Regions from separate parts of the Arsenophonus apicola genome, predicted to be linked through region 1. Evidence: predicted binding sites of a transcription regulator. Region 1 holds the regulator's gene; the other holds the start of a gene.

Evidence for each region. The regulator ArgR, encoded in region 1, controls arginine synthesis, uptake and breakdown. The targets are predictions, from matches to a motif close to ANTGAATAAAAATACANT.
Region 2: a site for ArgR is predicted at 3,142-3,159, ahead of argE (acetylornithine deacetylase). Genes of this name have one in related genera too.

The regions. Positions count from the first base shown of each region.
Region 1 is NZ_CP084222.1:300,068-307,669, reverse strand. Features, by position in the region: gene LDL57_RS01290 (helix-turn-helix domain-containing protein) at 452-727, shown strand; gene mdh (malate dehydrogenase) at 786-1,724, opposite strand; gene argR (transcriptional regulator ArgR) at 2,144-2,614, shown strand; gene fbp (class 1 fructose-bisphosphatase) at 2,784-3,791, shown strand; gene ppa (inorganic diphosphatase) at 3,943-4,473, shown strand; gene LDL57_RS01265 (gamma-glutamylcyclotransferase family protein) at 4,535-4,885, opposite strand; gene tamB (autotransporter assembly complex protein TamB) at 4,888-7,602, opposite strand, start outside.
Region 2 is NZ_CP084222.1:189,800-197,401, forward strand. Features, by position in the region: gene glnL (nitrogen regulation protein NR(II)) at 1-122, opposite strand, end outside; gene glnA (glutamate--ammonia ligase) at 270-1,679, opposite strand; gene argE (acetylornithine deacetylase) at 1,925-3,097, opposite strand; gene oxyR (DNA-binding transcriptional regulator OxyR) at 3,721-4,623, shown strand; gene sthA (Si-specific NAD(P)(+) transhydrogenase) at 4,659-6,056, opposite strand; gene fabR (HTH-type transcriptional repressor FabR) at 6,278-6,910, shown strand; gene trmA (tRNA (uridine(54)-C5)-methyltransferase TrmA) at 7,129-7,602, opposite strand, start outside.

The DNA of each region.
Region 1 (7,602 bases):
ATAGAAAAATCATTGAATAAAATTGCAGGGTTATTTCTTTTTTTATCTCTTGCAAATATTGTTCTCCTTTTTACTATCATTATTAACTAATTTTTTTTCTATTAATATCGGACAAATTATTTTATAACTATTAATTTTAAGGAATTAATATGAATTAAAGATTTTTATTTTTTTCACTCTATTATACTGAATTAATATAACTAGAATTAATTATATACACTCCTAATAAATTGAAGAGAACCTCACTATATTTCTTAAAATATCTGTAAAATTTCTCTATTTTTTGCAATCAAGTTCAAAAAAGAGATTTTTAAGAAAAAAATAAGAAACTATTAAAGAAAAAAATGTTATTTTATTTCTAATAACAAGTTCTAGTTCGAAATACATGTGAGAACTATCTGTTATTTATACCACTAATACAGCAATATATTTAATAGAAAAAGGATTAAAAATGATTTCACAGAAATCTGATTGGCATCCTGCGGATATTATTGCAGCGCTAAGAAAACGCGGAACAACATTAGCAGCTATATCAAGACAAGCAGGTTTAAGCTCTTCTACCCTAGCCAATGCTTTATCTCGGCCCTGGCCAAAAGGAGAATGGATAATTGCAAACTTTTTAAACCTTCATCCCTCTGAAATATGGCCTAGCCGTTATTACGATTTCAATACAGGAGAATTATTAGAACGAAATATTCGTCAGCCTACTAATAAAAATAACGAATAAATTATAAAAAAACCGCAGACTCATATCTGCGGTTTATTATTTAATTAAGTTAATAATATTATTTATTAATAAAATCTTCGCCTAATTTAATATCTTTATTGAGTGTCTCTAACATATTTTCCAATTTATTTTTTTCAAAGGTATTCATAATATTTATAGGTAATCTTTCTTCAATACCATTTTTACCTAAACGTATTGGCTGAGCAAAAAAACGCGCATATTCACCATCACCTTCCACATATGCACATTCGATTATATTTTCTTTACCATTTAAAGCGTGTATTAATGATAAACCAAATCGTGCAGCGGCTTGTCCCATAGAAAGTGTTGCGGATCCACCACCGGCTTTTGCTTCTACAACTTCAGTTCCCGCATTTTGGATACGTTTAGTTAGCTCCTCAGCTTCCTGTTCGGTAAAGCTAACTGCTGGAATTTGAGAGAGTAGCGGTAGAATCGTTACGCCAGAATGACCTCCAATAACCGTCACTTCAATTTCTTGCGGTTTTTTACCTTTTAATTCAGCAACAAAAGTGTTAGAACGGATAATATCTAAGGTTGTTACACCAAATAGTCGATTTCTATCATACACACCGGTCTTTTTTAATACCTCTGCTGCTATCGGAACCGTGGTATTGACCGGATTAGTAATAATACCAATTAACGCCTTTGGACAGCTCTGAGCAACTTTTTCAATCAGACTACGTACGATACCGGCATTTATATTAAACAAATCTGAACGATCCATTCCCGGTTTCCTGGCAACACCTGCCGAAATTAATACTACATCAGCACCGTCAAGTGCAGGTGTTGGATCTTCACCAGCAAAACCAATTACTTTTACATCCGTTGGAATATGGCTTAAATCTTTGGCAACACCAGGGGTCACAGGAGCAATATCATAAAGAGAAAGCTCTGAGCCTGATGGAAGCTGGTTTTTAAGAAGAAGTGCAAGCGCTTGACCAATACCACCTGCTGCCCCAAGAATAGCTAATTTCATGCTGATACTCCTTTAAATGATGACACTTCGAAATAGCTTAAAACTTTCAATCTATTACATACATTATTCATATGACAGTCTATTAATTACGATTAATTGTTGTTAATAGATAAGTCCGATAAATTTTTTGCTTTCATTTTAAATAAAATCCTTATCGACTAATGCGATAAGGGGCACTTTTTTAATATTGATTAGGTAGCAGCATAAGGTAGAGTCACAAAGGTTATTTTTACAATTAACATTATTTTTTAAACAAAAATTTATCTTCAATTTCCACAAAACAGACAAATAACTAACAAATAATTTCTATTATTGCTTTTTTTATTATTTTCATAGCACTATGGCTAGACTCCTTGTTGCATAAAAATTCACCTTTATACATAATATCGCTCTACTTAACGTCTTGAAAAAGGTGATTTATGTATGCTTCTTCTAAACAAGAAGATCTCGTGAAAGCTTTTAAAGCGCTGCTCAAAGAAGAAAAATTTAGTTCACAAAGTGAGATCGTTATAGCACTTCAAGAGCAAGGCTTTGAAAATATAAACCAATCAAAAATTTCTAGAATGCTGACTAAGTTTGGCGCAGTGCGTAACCGTAATGCGAAAATGGAAATGGTTTATTGCCTACCCGCTGAACTGGTTGTTCCTACAACAACTAGCCCACTAAAAAATTTGGTATTAGATGTTAATTACAATGAATCAATTGTGGTTATTCGTACTAGCCCTGGGGCTGCACAGCTGATTGCTCGTTTATTAGATTCTTTAGGAACTTCAGAAGGAATTTTAGGTAGTATCGCCGGCGATGATACCATTTTTTCTACTCCAACTCTGGGATTTTCCACCAAACGACTTTATGAAGCCATTTTGAATTTATTTGAACAAGAGTTGTAAAAATCACAGTTATCGCGCTGATCAGCGCGATAATATGAAATGAATCGTTATCTTGATTAACAAAAATAATCCAACTATTAATCTTGCCCTAATTTGGCTAAACTGCACGCACATAAGGAACTACAGTTCCTTAAAAAACCTCTATAAAATTTGACTCAGGACCTTGGTCATGAAAACATTAGACGAATTTATCGTTGAAAAACAACATGATTTTCCTCATGCTACTGGTGAACTTACTGCATTATTGTCAGCCATTAAATTAGGTGCAAAAATCATTCACCGCGATATTAATAAAGCCGGTTTGGTGGATATTTTAGGCGCAAGTGGTGCTTCTAATGTTCAAGGTGAAGTTCAAATGAAACTTGACCTCTACGCGAATGAAAAATTAAAAGCCGCTTTGAAAGCGCGAGGAGAGGTTGCTGGCATTGCCTCTGAAGAAGAAGACGAAATCGTTATTTTTGATGGTGATCGGGCAGAAAATGCCAAATATGTCGTATTAATGGATCCATTAGATGGTTCATCAAATATTGATGTAAATGTTTCGGTAGGAACTATTTTCTCTATTTATCGCCGCATTACACCGATTGGACAACCTGTTACCAAAGCAGATTTTTTACAACCGGGCCATCAACAAGTCGCAGCCGGCTACGTTGTATATGGCTCTTCAACCATGCTGGTCTATACAACCGGTTATGGTGTGCATGCCTTTACCTATGATCCTTCTCTGGGAGTTTTCTGTTTATCTCACGAAAAAGTGATGTTCCCGACCCAAGGCAACATGTATTCAATCAATGAAGGAAATTATAGTAAATTTCCATTAGGGGTAAAAAAATATATAAAATATTGCCAGGAGCAAGATCCCGCTACACTTCGCCCTTATACTACCCGTTATATTGGCTCTCTGGTGGCAGATTTTCATCGAAATTTACTAAAAGGTGGTATTTATATTTATCCAAGTACAGCAAGCCATCCTAAAGGTAAATTACGCTTACTATATGAATGCAATCCGATTGCCTTTTTAGCCGAACAGGCGGGAGGTAAAGCAAGTGATGGTAGTCATCGCATTTTAGATATTGTTCCAGAACAACTACATCAACGTGTACCATTCTTCGTTGGAACAAAATCTATGGTAGAGAAAGCCGAAAGCTTTATGCTTGAATTTTCAGTTAATGAATAACGTCCTATCGTACACAATAAAGGCAACCAATCTGGCCTTTATTGTTAAGCTTATTTTTATAATAAGATCCTATCTGATAGTGAGTTTTTCTTTCGTTTACGGCTATAATAACCGCTACTCAATTTATAGCTTTAAATAAAGGACATTTTTTATGAGCCTAAATAACGTACCGGCAGGGAAAGAACTGCCTGAAGATATCTATGTCATTATAGAAATTCCAGCCAATGCTGATCCGATAAAATATGAAGTAGATAAAAAATCCGGCGCCATCTTTGTCGATCGTTTTATGTCTACTGCTATGTTTTATCCCTGTAATTATGGTTATATCAACCATACTCTCTCCCTAGATGGCGATCCTGTTGATGTTTTAGTTCCAACACCTTATCCGCTACAACCAGGAGCAGTGATCCGTTGTCGCCCAATCGGTGTCTTAAAAATGACCGATGAATCCGGTGAAGATGCAAAATTAGTTGCTGTGCCTCATTCTAAATTGACTAAAGAATACGATCATATTAAGGATATTCACGATCTACCTGAATTATTACGTGCTCAAATTAAACATTTCTTTGAACACTATAAAGATTTAGAACAAGGCAAATGGGTAAAGGTGGAAGGTTGGGAAAATGTTGATGCGGCAAAAGCTGAAATTCTTTCTTCTTTTGAACGCGCAGCTAAAAAATAATCATCATATAGATTTAACAGATCCCCTTTATTATTAATAAATGGGATCTAGTTAGAAAAATTTATTTGCTTTTCCCATTACGTTTTAGCCAATCACCACTTTCAATTCGCCGTAAACCATCTACCGGAAGTTTATAAAGATAAATCCATGCATTACCATAAGGTGTCGATATCAACTCTCTTTCATAATCCTGGGAATTCCTTTTTAATTCATCAAGCTCAGTTAAAATTGAAGGTGTAATACGATAAACTTCACATTCTATCGTCCCTTTACCACGTATTACTGCAGGGTAATGACCTAAGTCATAAATTTCATAACCTTCCAACCGATACTCTCCTAATAGCTGAGCATAGGTCATCCAATGATGATTTCCCTGTTTACGTCTTAAACTACCATAAACAATTATACGCATAATTAAAACTCAAACTGATAAAGCAGATCTAGTGCCTGATCAACACCAGACACAGCTTCTAGATACAATTTTGGCATCAAACGATAGCGTAGCGTTAATGTAGCAAGAGAATTAAATATCCCGACACCATATTTAACTTGCAAATCATTAGTAATCTTTCCACTCACTACAACCTGAGATTTGTCACCAACTCCCTGAGTATCTAATGCTAAGTCGGAAACACCAAATGTTTCACCAATACTTCCCAATAATTTTCCACTTTTGGAAACTCCCATACTAATCAGCAAAGCAGCCATATGGGTACTATCTGCGCCACTACTATCTAACCCTTCACCTCTAAGTAAATAAGACAGCGCTTCCTGCTGCGATTTAACTGGCTCGGATAAAATCGTTGCTTTTGGTTTATCCGCCAAGCCGGTAACCCTGACACCCGCAATCACATTATCATTGGTACTCTCCGGATTACGGATCGCTTCTACATTTAAGAATGGCTGATCAACGGGGCCTGAAAATAAAATTTGTCCTTTCCGGACAATAAGATCTTGTCCATATGCATGAAATCGTCCTTCAGGAATATTAATCTGGCCATTTAAACCCAATCCTTGTTTATCTTGGATAACTTTTAATATTCCTGTTAATCGAGCTTTTAAACCAAATGCGTCCAGACGAACATCATTGCCAATTTTAATTTGTAGATTGGTTAAGATTGGTATTGATATACCTTTTTTCTCAATTGGCTGCAAATTTGCATCTAACATCACTTCATCTGATGAAACGCCTACTGCTGATTCCGGTAATTCTTGTACTGTTATACGCGCCCAGGGAATATTTACATTACCATTAAGACTTAATAAATTAGGTGTAGCTTCAAAAACAATATCCGGCTCCACATCAATACGAACCATTGGCGGTAATGTTATCCGCAGTTTGTTACCGGTGGCCGAAATTCTCGCTTGCCAGGCTTTAATGTTACGCCAATCCGCCTCTCCGGTTAATTTTAAATAACCTTCTGGTGTATTTATACGTCCGGTTAATTGAGAATGTGTTCCCATAAAATTCAGTTTGAGGAAACCCTGATTGATATCAAATGGAAACCAGTGTCCTTTTGCTGCCACATTAGAAAGTGCCAAATTACCATTTAATAGTGGCTGCTTCATATTGCCAGCTAACCTTAAATCGGCATTCAAATCGCCATCTAACTTTTCACCTTTACTTAGAACTGGACGAATTAATGCTAATGAAATATTTTCAATGTTAACACTACCTGATAATTTACGGTTTTGTTGCAGATCGTCAATCCGTATATTGCCTGAAAATTTGCCATTATTGTTAATTTGTATTAACCACTGTAAGACCGCCTTACCATTACTCATATCTGCATTTAATGTTAGCGTTTGAAATTCAACTGGTAACACCGATCCTTCAATTAATTGCTTAATTTTCACACTATTACCAAGCAAATTTACTTTTGCCTGTGGTGAACGGCCATCCGCATACCAGCTCACTTTTGCATCACCATCAAAACTGCCTGTGAGCTGAGTTTCAGCAGGCAAAAAAGGTTTGAGCAGTGCTAAATCAAACTGTTGTAATAGAATATCTGCATTACCGGACTTACCAATTTTAGCCGTTTTAGACAGACAAAAACGCCCTTTAGCATTTATCCAGCAATGAGGGGACAAAGTGACTTCCTGTTGTTGATTAGCATACTCAATCGCAACTGGCCGACTTAATTGCCATTCACCGATCGGTGAATTAAATAAAGTATTATCTAACACGCCTTGCCATAACGCTTTCTGTCGATCAAAACGGCCTTTCAGTGTTAAATGACCAAAAATGGGTTTTCCATCGATATTCATTTTAACACTATGCTGTTGTTCATTACCTTTAGCATCTAAGTTGAAATTGTGCACAACTAAATCGGACTGTTTCAACTGATGAATAGCAACGGTTAACTGACCATGGATCTGTTTATCAGAACGGATATCACCTTGAATAATAGCTTTATCAATAGCTAAGTTTTTTTGCCATTTAACTTTACGAGCTGCCAGATCAACCATTAATTGTGGTGACTTTAAATCACCTCGTAATTTTAATTGTCCCTTAATGACACTCGCTAAACCAGGTAATACACCATCGAGACCGGGGGCATCTATTATCCCATCTAGTTGCCATTTGTCACTCACATGTCCATTAATAGCTAATTTATTGCGCCCGAGTAAGATATTGAAATCGGAAATGTTCCATTGACCTGCGGCATTTCCGTTTATCTGTCCGCGGGTTTGTAATAAATTACCTTTTACCTTACCATCCAAGGTAATTTCAGGGATTTTTAATTGCCAGCTACCACCATGTAAACTGCCTGTCGTGACGATTTTACCCTGTAATTTAGCTGGCCATTGTGGCCACTGTTTTGCAGTATTAATATTGGATAAAGTTAATAACCCATTCCAACTTATCGCTTTACTCCAATCAATAATTCCGCTTAATTCAGTGTGTCCTTGCAACGCATTCAATCGCAGACGAGTTAAACGAAACTGTTCTTCATTCCCTTTAGCATCAAGCGTTAATAAGGCCGGTGGCACATCCCGTCCATCCATTTGGGTTCTTAATGAGAGGTCATAATTCATCACCTTACCATTCAAACGTAAACGCAGATCCTTTAAACGATATTCGGGTTCACCTTGCAGTGGCCAATTAAGCTGCTGACTTTCTAGGGT
Region 2 (7,602 bases), 110 kb from region 1:
AAAAAAAATTGGCGGCTAGCATGATTAGCGTAATGGACGATGAGTTTATGATCCAGTAATAGAATATTATGTAATAAGCAATCTAAAATATGATCGGCAATTGGTAAATTATCAATTTTCACTAAGTTCTACTCCTGCACCTTTTTAGTGCATATTAACATATTTGAGTATAAACCAGGCGTTTTTGTTCAATAATTATGCAGAAAAAACCTCATCAAAAGATGAGGTAAATGTGACACAACAAAAAATACTCAGCGGAGAATGGCTTATCAAACGCTGTAGTACATTTCGAACTCTAATGGATGAGGTGCCATCTGAATACGTTGAACATCATTTTTTAATAAGTTGATATACGAGTCTATCGTTTCATCAGTAAATACTTCACCACGTTTCAAAAATTGACGATCAACAGCCAACGCCTGTAGGGCTTCTTCCAGTGAACTGGCAACTGTTGGGATCTCTTGTGCTTCTTCCGCAGGTAAATCATATAAATTTTTATCCATCGCTTCGCCAGGATGAATTTTATTCATTATTCCATCGAGACCTGCCATTAATTGTGCTGCAAAGGCTAGATAAGGATTGGCTGCCGGATCAGGAAAACGAACTTCAATACGTGATGCTCTGGGATTGGCGACGATTGGAATGCGAATAGAAGCTGAACGGTTACGGGCAGAATAAGCCAACATTACCGGCGCTTCGAAACCAGGTACCAAACGTTTATAAGAATTGGTGGTTGGATTAGTAAATGCATTCAAAGCACGTGCATGTTTGATAATACCGCCAATATAATAAAGTGCTATTTCAGACAACCCGCCATACTTATCACCGGCAAACAAGTTGGTGCCGTTTTTTTCCAGCGACATATGACAATGCATGCCAGAGCCGTTATCACCGACGAGTGGTTTTGGCATAAATGTCGCTGTTTTGCCAAAAGAATGGGCAATATTATGTACTACATATTTGTATATTTGTGTTTCATCGGCTTTTTTAGTCATGGTATTAAAACGGGTAGCGACCTCGTTTTGACCTGCGGTGGCAACTTCATGATGGTGTGCTTCGACAATTAATCCCATTTTCTCCATGGTGGAACACATGGCGGAGCGCATATTTTGTGAAGAATCAACGGGTGGAACAGGAAAATACCCCCCTTTAACGCTTGGCCGATGTCCTTTATTACCCTCTTCATATTGTGCGCCGGAATTCCAGGCTGCTTCGATATCATCGATATGGTAATAAGCACCAGAAATATGGTTGCCAAAGCGAATATCATCAAATACAAAGAATTCAGGTTCAGGGCCAAATAAAACTTTATCAGCAATACCGCTGCTACATAAGAAATTTTCGGCGCGTTTAGAAATTGAACGTGGATCGCGTTGATAACCCTGATGGGTATTCGGTTCTAAGATATCACAGCGAATAATTAGGGTTGAATCACTAAAAAAAGGATCTAGTACTGCCGTCTCGGGATCAGGCATAAGCATCATATCTGATTCATTGATTCCTTTCCAACCGGCAATAGACGAGCCGTCAAACATTTTTCCCTCTTCGAAGAAATCTTCGTTGATTTGGTGAGCAGGAATAGTGATATGTTGCTCTTTACCTCTGGTATCGGTAAAGCGTAGATCAATATATTTAACATGCTGCTCTTTTATCATGGATAAAACATGCTCAACAGACATAAAGCTTCTCCTGATTGGATCCTGTTTTGAACGATAGCGCCAAAAAGTTTTATTAAAATTGGTTAATTATTTATTAAGCGAAAATCATGCCAAATTATTTATAACCTAGAATAAATGCTTTTTGAATGATTTATTAATAAATAATCATAAATTCAATAGTAATTTGCACTATTTAAGTGCATTTAAGGTACTTTAAAAGCACAATAATGGTGCAATCAACAAGAGGAACACTGAGATTATTTTCTTTAATTTCCTATTTGTCGGTTATTTTTTAAACAAAAATGGGATATCATTTGTGATAGTAATGCAATTGTCGGTTTAATATATTTAATTTCAATAAATTCATCAGGTTGATGCGCTTGCTCTATCGAACCAGGCCCTAATATTAATGTTGGACAGCGTGTTTGAATAAAAGGCGCTTCGGTGCAGTAATTAACGTTTTGCGCTTTCTGATTTAATAAATTTTCAATTATTTTCACCATCTTATGATTGATTGGGCATTCAAAACCTGGAATTGGAGGATGTAGTTCCTTGATAATTAAGCGATCTGGCCAACGATGCTTAATTGGTTTAAGTGCGGCCTGCAACAATTCATCCAAATTTTGTAGTGACAGACCAGGTAGTGGGCGTATATCGATGTGTAATTCACAACAGCCACAAATTCGATTCACTGCATCCCCGCCATGAATATGTCCAAAATTCATTGTTGGATAGGGAATAACAAATGCCTCGTGGTGATAATCAGTTTTTAATCTATTTCTCAGTAAGATTAACTGACTAATGGTTTCATGCATCAATTCAATTGCATTAACACCCTGCGCAGGATCACTAGAATGGCCTGATTGGCCAATAATACGAATGGCATTGGCAATATGCCCCTTATGAGCGCGAATGGGTCGCAGTGAAGTTGGCTCGCCAATAATCGCCAATTCAGGTTGAATTTCAGCAGTTGTGGCAAAATAACGCGCGCCGGCCATGGTGGTTTCTTCATCAGCAGTTGCCAAAATATAGATAGGATGCTGTAACTGATGAATATCAATATTGCGTAAGGCATCAATAATAAAAGCGAAAAATCCTTTCATATCCGCGCTGCCTAAACCATATAACTTATTGCTATATTCCGTTAATTGGAAAGGATCTTTTGTCCAGCGGCCATCATCATAAGGAACCGTATCAGTATGCCCACAGAGTAGTAATCCCCCCTCTCCTTGGCCAAAAGTAGCCAGTAAATTGAATTTATGCCGGGTTTCTGGCACAGGTTGAATGGTTATTTTTCCACCTAGCGTTGTTAGCCATTCTGCTAGTAGATTAATTAATGCTTTATTACTTTGATCGCGTCTTGCATCGACAGAACTAATTGATGGTATAGCAATTAATTGACGGTATAACTCGATAAATGTTGGGAGTTTCGCTTTCACGGCAGCCAGCCTTAATGACTAAAATTTCAATACTCATACATTTCTTTGAATAAAAATACAGTAATCAATGTTAGTTCAGTGTACAAGAATTATTAAGCAGAATATTAATGATACTAATTTTTTCTTTAATCAATAACCACCATATGGAACAGGATAAAGGAAAATTGATACTGTAAAGGAGCGTTGATTAATATTTTTTGCTCTAAAGATTTTATTTAAGGATAGAAAATATTTGCTATAACATATTAATATTTATGATAAAATAGTTATCGTAATAAGTCGATTTAAATTAAGCTATGACCACTAATTTGAGCATAAAAGTTCAGAAAAGTCTTTATCGGTGATGTCTACAATTGATGCTTAGTGAGCCTGACTATTTTGTAACTTTGAAGTTGAAGCTGTGGTTTATGGTCGTAAGTTAGTTATGCCATTTTAGCTACTTAGTAAAATCAGTCATTGGCGATAAACAACTCGCCGTGCAAGCGTTTAATTTCATCATTTTTGTCTATGAATTATAAAAATAAATTTTATTGCTGAATTTTTTCGTTGATAGGAAAATTGGATCCATTATGATGAATGGATAGGTTGATTCTATCAAATTTCTATTTAGGGAAGGAGTAGGCATGAATATTCGTGATTTGGAGTACCTTGTTGCATTAGCTGAGCATAAACATTTTCGGCGTGCTGCAGATGCCTGCCATGTTAGTCAACCAACCCTAAGCGGTCAAATTCGTAAATTAGAAGACGATTTAGGGGTTATGTTGTTAGAACGAACAAGCCGAAAGGTTCTGTTTACTCAGCAGGGATTATTGTTAGTTGAACAAGCTAGAACAGTATTGCGAGAAGTTAAGATATTGCAGGAAATGGCTTCCTTGCAAGGTGAAAGCATGTCAGGCCCTTTACACATAGGATTAATTCCTACCATCGGCCCTTATCTTTTGCCTCACATTATTCCAGAGTTACACCGTTTATTTCCTAAATTGGAAATGTATTTACATGAAGCACAAACACACCATCTGTTAGCGCAATTAAATAATGGCAAACTGGATTGTGCTATATTAGCGCAAGTGAAAGAAACCGAAGCTTTTATTGAAATTCCTCTCTATGAGGAACCTATGCGATTAGCCATTTATGAAGGGCATCCATGGTTCAATCGTAAAGAAATTGAAATGCACGAGCTTGTCGGGCAGAAATTACTTATGTTGGAAGATGGTCACTGTTTGCGTGATCAAGCGATGGGATATTGTTTTCAGGTTGGAGCCAAAGATGATACCCACTTTCGTGCCACCAGTTTGGAGACATTACGTAACATGGTGGCAGCCGGCAGTGGTATCACACTCTTGCCAGATTTATCTGTACCGAAAGAGATAAAACGTGATGGCGTCTACTATCTTGATTGTATTAACCCTGTTCCTTCACGTTCGGTTGTTTTAGTTTATCGTCCTGGTTCACCACTTAGAAGTTGTCATGAACAATTTGCTGAGGCAATACGTAAACAAATGCAGCGATACTATAGTAAAAATTAATTGTTTACTTACTACTAATATTGGGAGCTATTTGTTTAAAACAGACGGTTTAAGCCATTTAGCGCGGCAACCCGAAATGCTTCAGCCATAGTTGGATAATTGAAGGTAGTATTAACGAAATATTCAATAGTATTACCTTCACCTTTTTGCTCCATAATAGCCTGTCCAATATGAATAATTTCTGCTGCACGCTCACCAAAGCAGTGAATACCTAGAATTTTTAATGTTTCGCCATGAAATAGAATTTTTAAACTGCCTACATTCATCCCTGCTATCTGTGCTCTGGCTAAGTGTTTAAATTGAGCGCGCCCGACTTCATATGGGATTTTCATGGCAGTCAATTGTTGTTCTGTTTTACCGACAGAACTAATTTCTGGAATGGTGTAGATGCCAGTTGGAATATCCTCAATTAAATGGGTATCGCCGTGACCCGTTGTTATTGCACGGGCAGCGAGACGACCTTGATCATAAGCTGCTGAAGCTAGGCTGGGATAACCAATAACATCGCCGACCGCATAGATATTTTCATTGTGAGTACGATAGGTAGCGTCAACTTTAATCAGACCTCGATTATCAATAGGAATAGCGATATTTTCTAAATTTAGATTATCGGTATTTCCGGTACGGCCATTGGCATATAATAGACAATCGGCTTTGACCTTTTTACCTGATTTCAGATGGATAATTACGCCATCATCGGTTCCCTCGATTTTTTCATATTCTTCATTATGGCGAATAACAACCCCATTATTCCAAAAATGGTATGATAAAGCATCTGACATTTCTTGATCTAGAAACGATAGAAGGTGATCACGGGTATTAATAAGATCAACTTTTACCCCTAACCCTCTAAAAATTGAAGCATATTCACAACCAATTACCCCTGCTCCATAAATGATAACATGACGGGGTTCATGATTGAGTGTTAAAATTGAATCGCTATTGTAAATGCGTGAATGCTGAAAATCGACATCGGGGGGACAGTAAGGACGAGAGCCAGTTGCGATAATAATTTTTTCAGCATATAGCGTATCGTCGGTACCATCATTATAAAGAACTTTTACGGTATGTTCGTCAATGAAAGAGGCTTCACCAGCAAACATATTACAACCGTTTCGTTCGTAAAATCCTTGTCGCATATGTGTTTGTTGATTGATTACAGTTTCGGCTTGTTTAAGAATGTCGGAGAAAGAAGAGCGTAAAAGTCGGGACTTATCGCTATATAATGGATTTTGATTAAATTCGATAATTCTGCTGACTGCATGCCGAAGCGCTTTAGAGGGAATGGTTCCCCAGTGGGTACAACCACCGCCAATCTTATTATAACGTTCAATGACTGCAACTTTTTTCCCTTGTTTTACCAACCCCATTGCTGCACCTTCTCCCCCGGGGCCGGAACCAATAACGATAGTATCAAATTGAATCTGTGGCATTCGGTATAACCTATTATTATGTAAATACAAATAAACAACTCACTTTAACATTATCTTCTTTAATCAAGCTTAAATATAAGATTTAGGCTCTACATTTTAATAAACAAACAGAAATTCCTTATATACTAGTTAAACTTAAGGACACTGCAAATCCGTTAAATTTTGGTATAGTGGTCTAGTTGCATTATTATCGAAGAGGTATATTAATTACTGTGAGTAATATTACAGGCATTAGAGCAAAGCAGAAAGAAAAAACGCGTCGTTCTCTGGTAGAAGCGGCTTTTAGTCAATTGAGTGCTGAGCGTAGCTTTACTAGTCTCAGCTTACGTGAAGTTGCTCGAGAAGCGGGTATTGCACCGACTTCTTTTTATCGACATTTTCGTGATGTTGATGAATTAGGATTGACTATGGTTGATGAAAGCGGGCTTATGCTCCGTCAATTAATGCGTCAAGCTCGACAGCGTATTGCAAAAGGTGGCAGTGTCATTCGAACATCTGTTGCTACTTTTATGGAATTTATTGGTAATAATCCGAATGCCTTTCGGTTATTGCTGCGTGAACGTTCCGGCACATCGGCTGAGTTTCGTGCTGCCGTTGCCAGAGAAATTCAGCATTTTATTGCTGAATTGGCCGATTACCTGCAACAGGAAAGTAATATGCCTCGGTATTTTACTGAAATACAAGCAGAAGCCATGGTGACTATTGTATTTAGTGCGGGGGCAGAAGCATTAGATATTGATCAGGAAAAAAGGCAACTTTTGGAAGAGCGATTAGTATTACAACTTAGAATGATCGCTAGGGGAGCCTATTATTGGTATCGTCGTGAACAGGAAAAACATAATATCAAATTATAAATAATTTTTTGCAGTAAACTCCAAATTGCAACTATTTATTATTAATATCTCCTATATTAGCTTTTTAAATGACTTTTAATAATATTAGTGTTAGAGAAATATTATCAATATTATTTAATATTTATTCTTACAGTAAAATAATATTATCCATCGTTAATGAGTCACTTTACCGTTATGACTTATAAAACGCCATATTTTTAATGGCGTTTTTATTTCATTTAATTGTCTGTATTCTCAAGTAAAACACCACACTCAATATGGTGGGTATAAGGGAATTGATCGAATAATGCTACTCGATGAATTTTATGGGTTTTATTAAGTATATTTAGATTGTGACAAAGTGTATTAGGATTACAGGATATATAAAGAATACGTGGATATTTTTGTACTAATTCAAGCGTTTTTTCATCTAAACCACAGCGAGGTGGATCAATTAAAATAGTTTCACATTTATAACTCGTTAAATCAATATCTCCAAGGCGTTTAAACTGACGTTCACCTTGTATTGCTTGGGTGAAATCTTCTGCCGACATTCGGATAATTTTTACATTATTAATTTTATTAGCTTCAATATTATATTGAGCGGCAGCTACTGATGGTTTTGCGATCTCGGTTGCCAGTACACGATTAAAATTTTGCGCTAGTGCGATAGAAAAATTACCGTTTCCACAATAAAGCTCAAGTAAATCTCC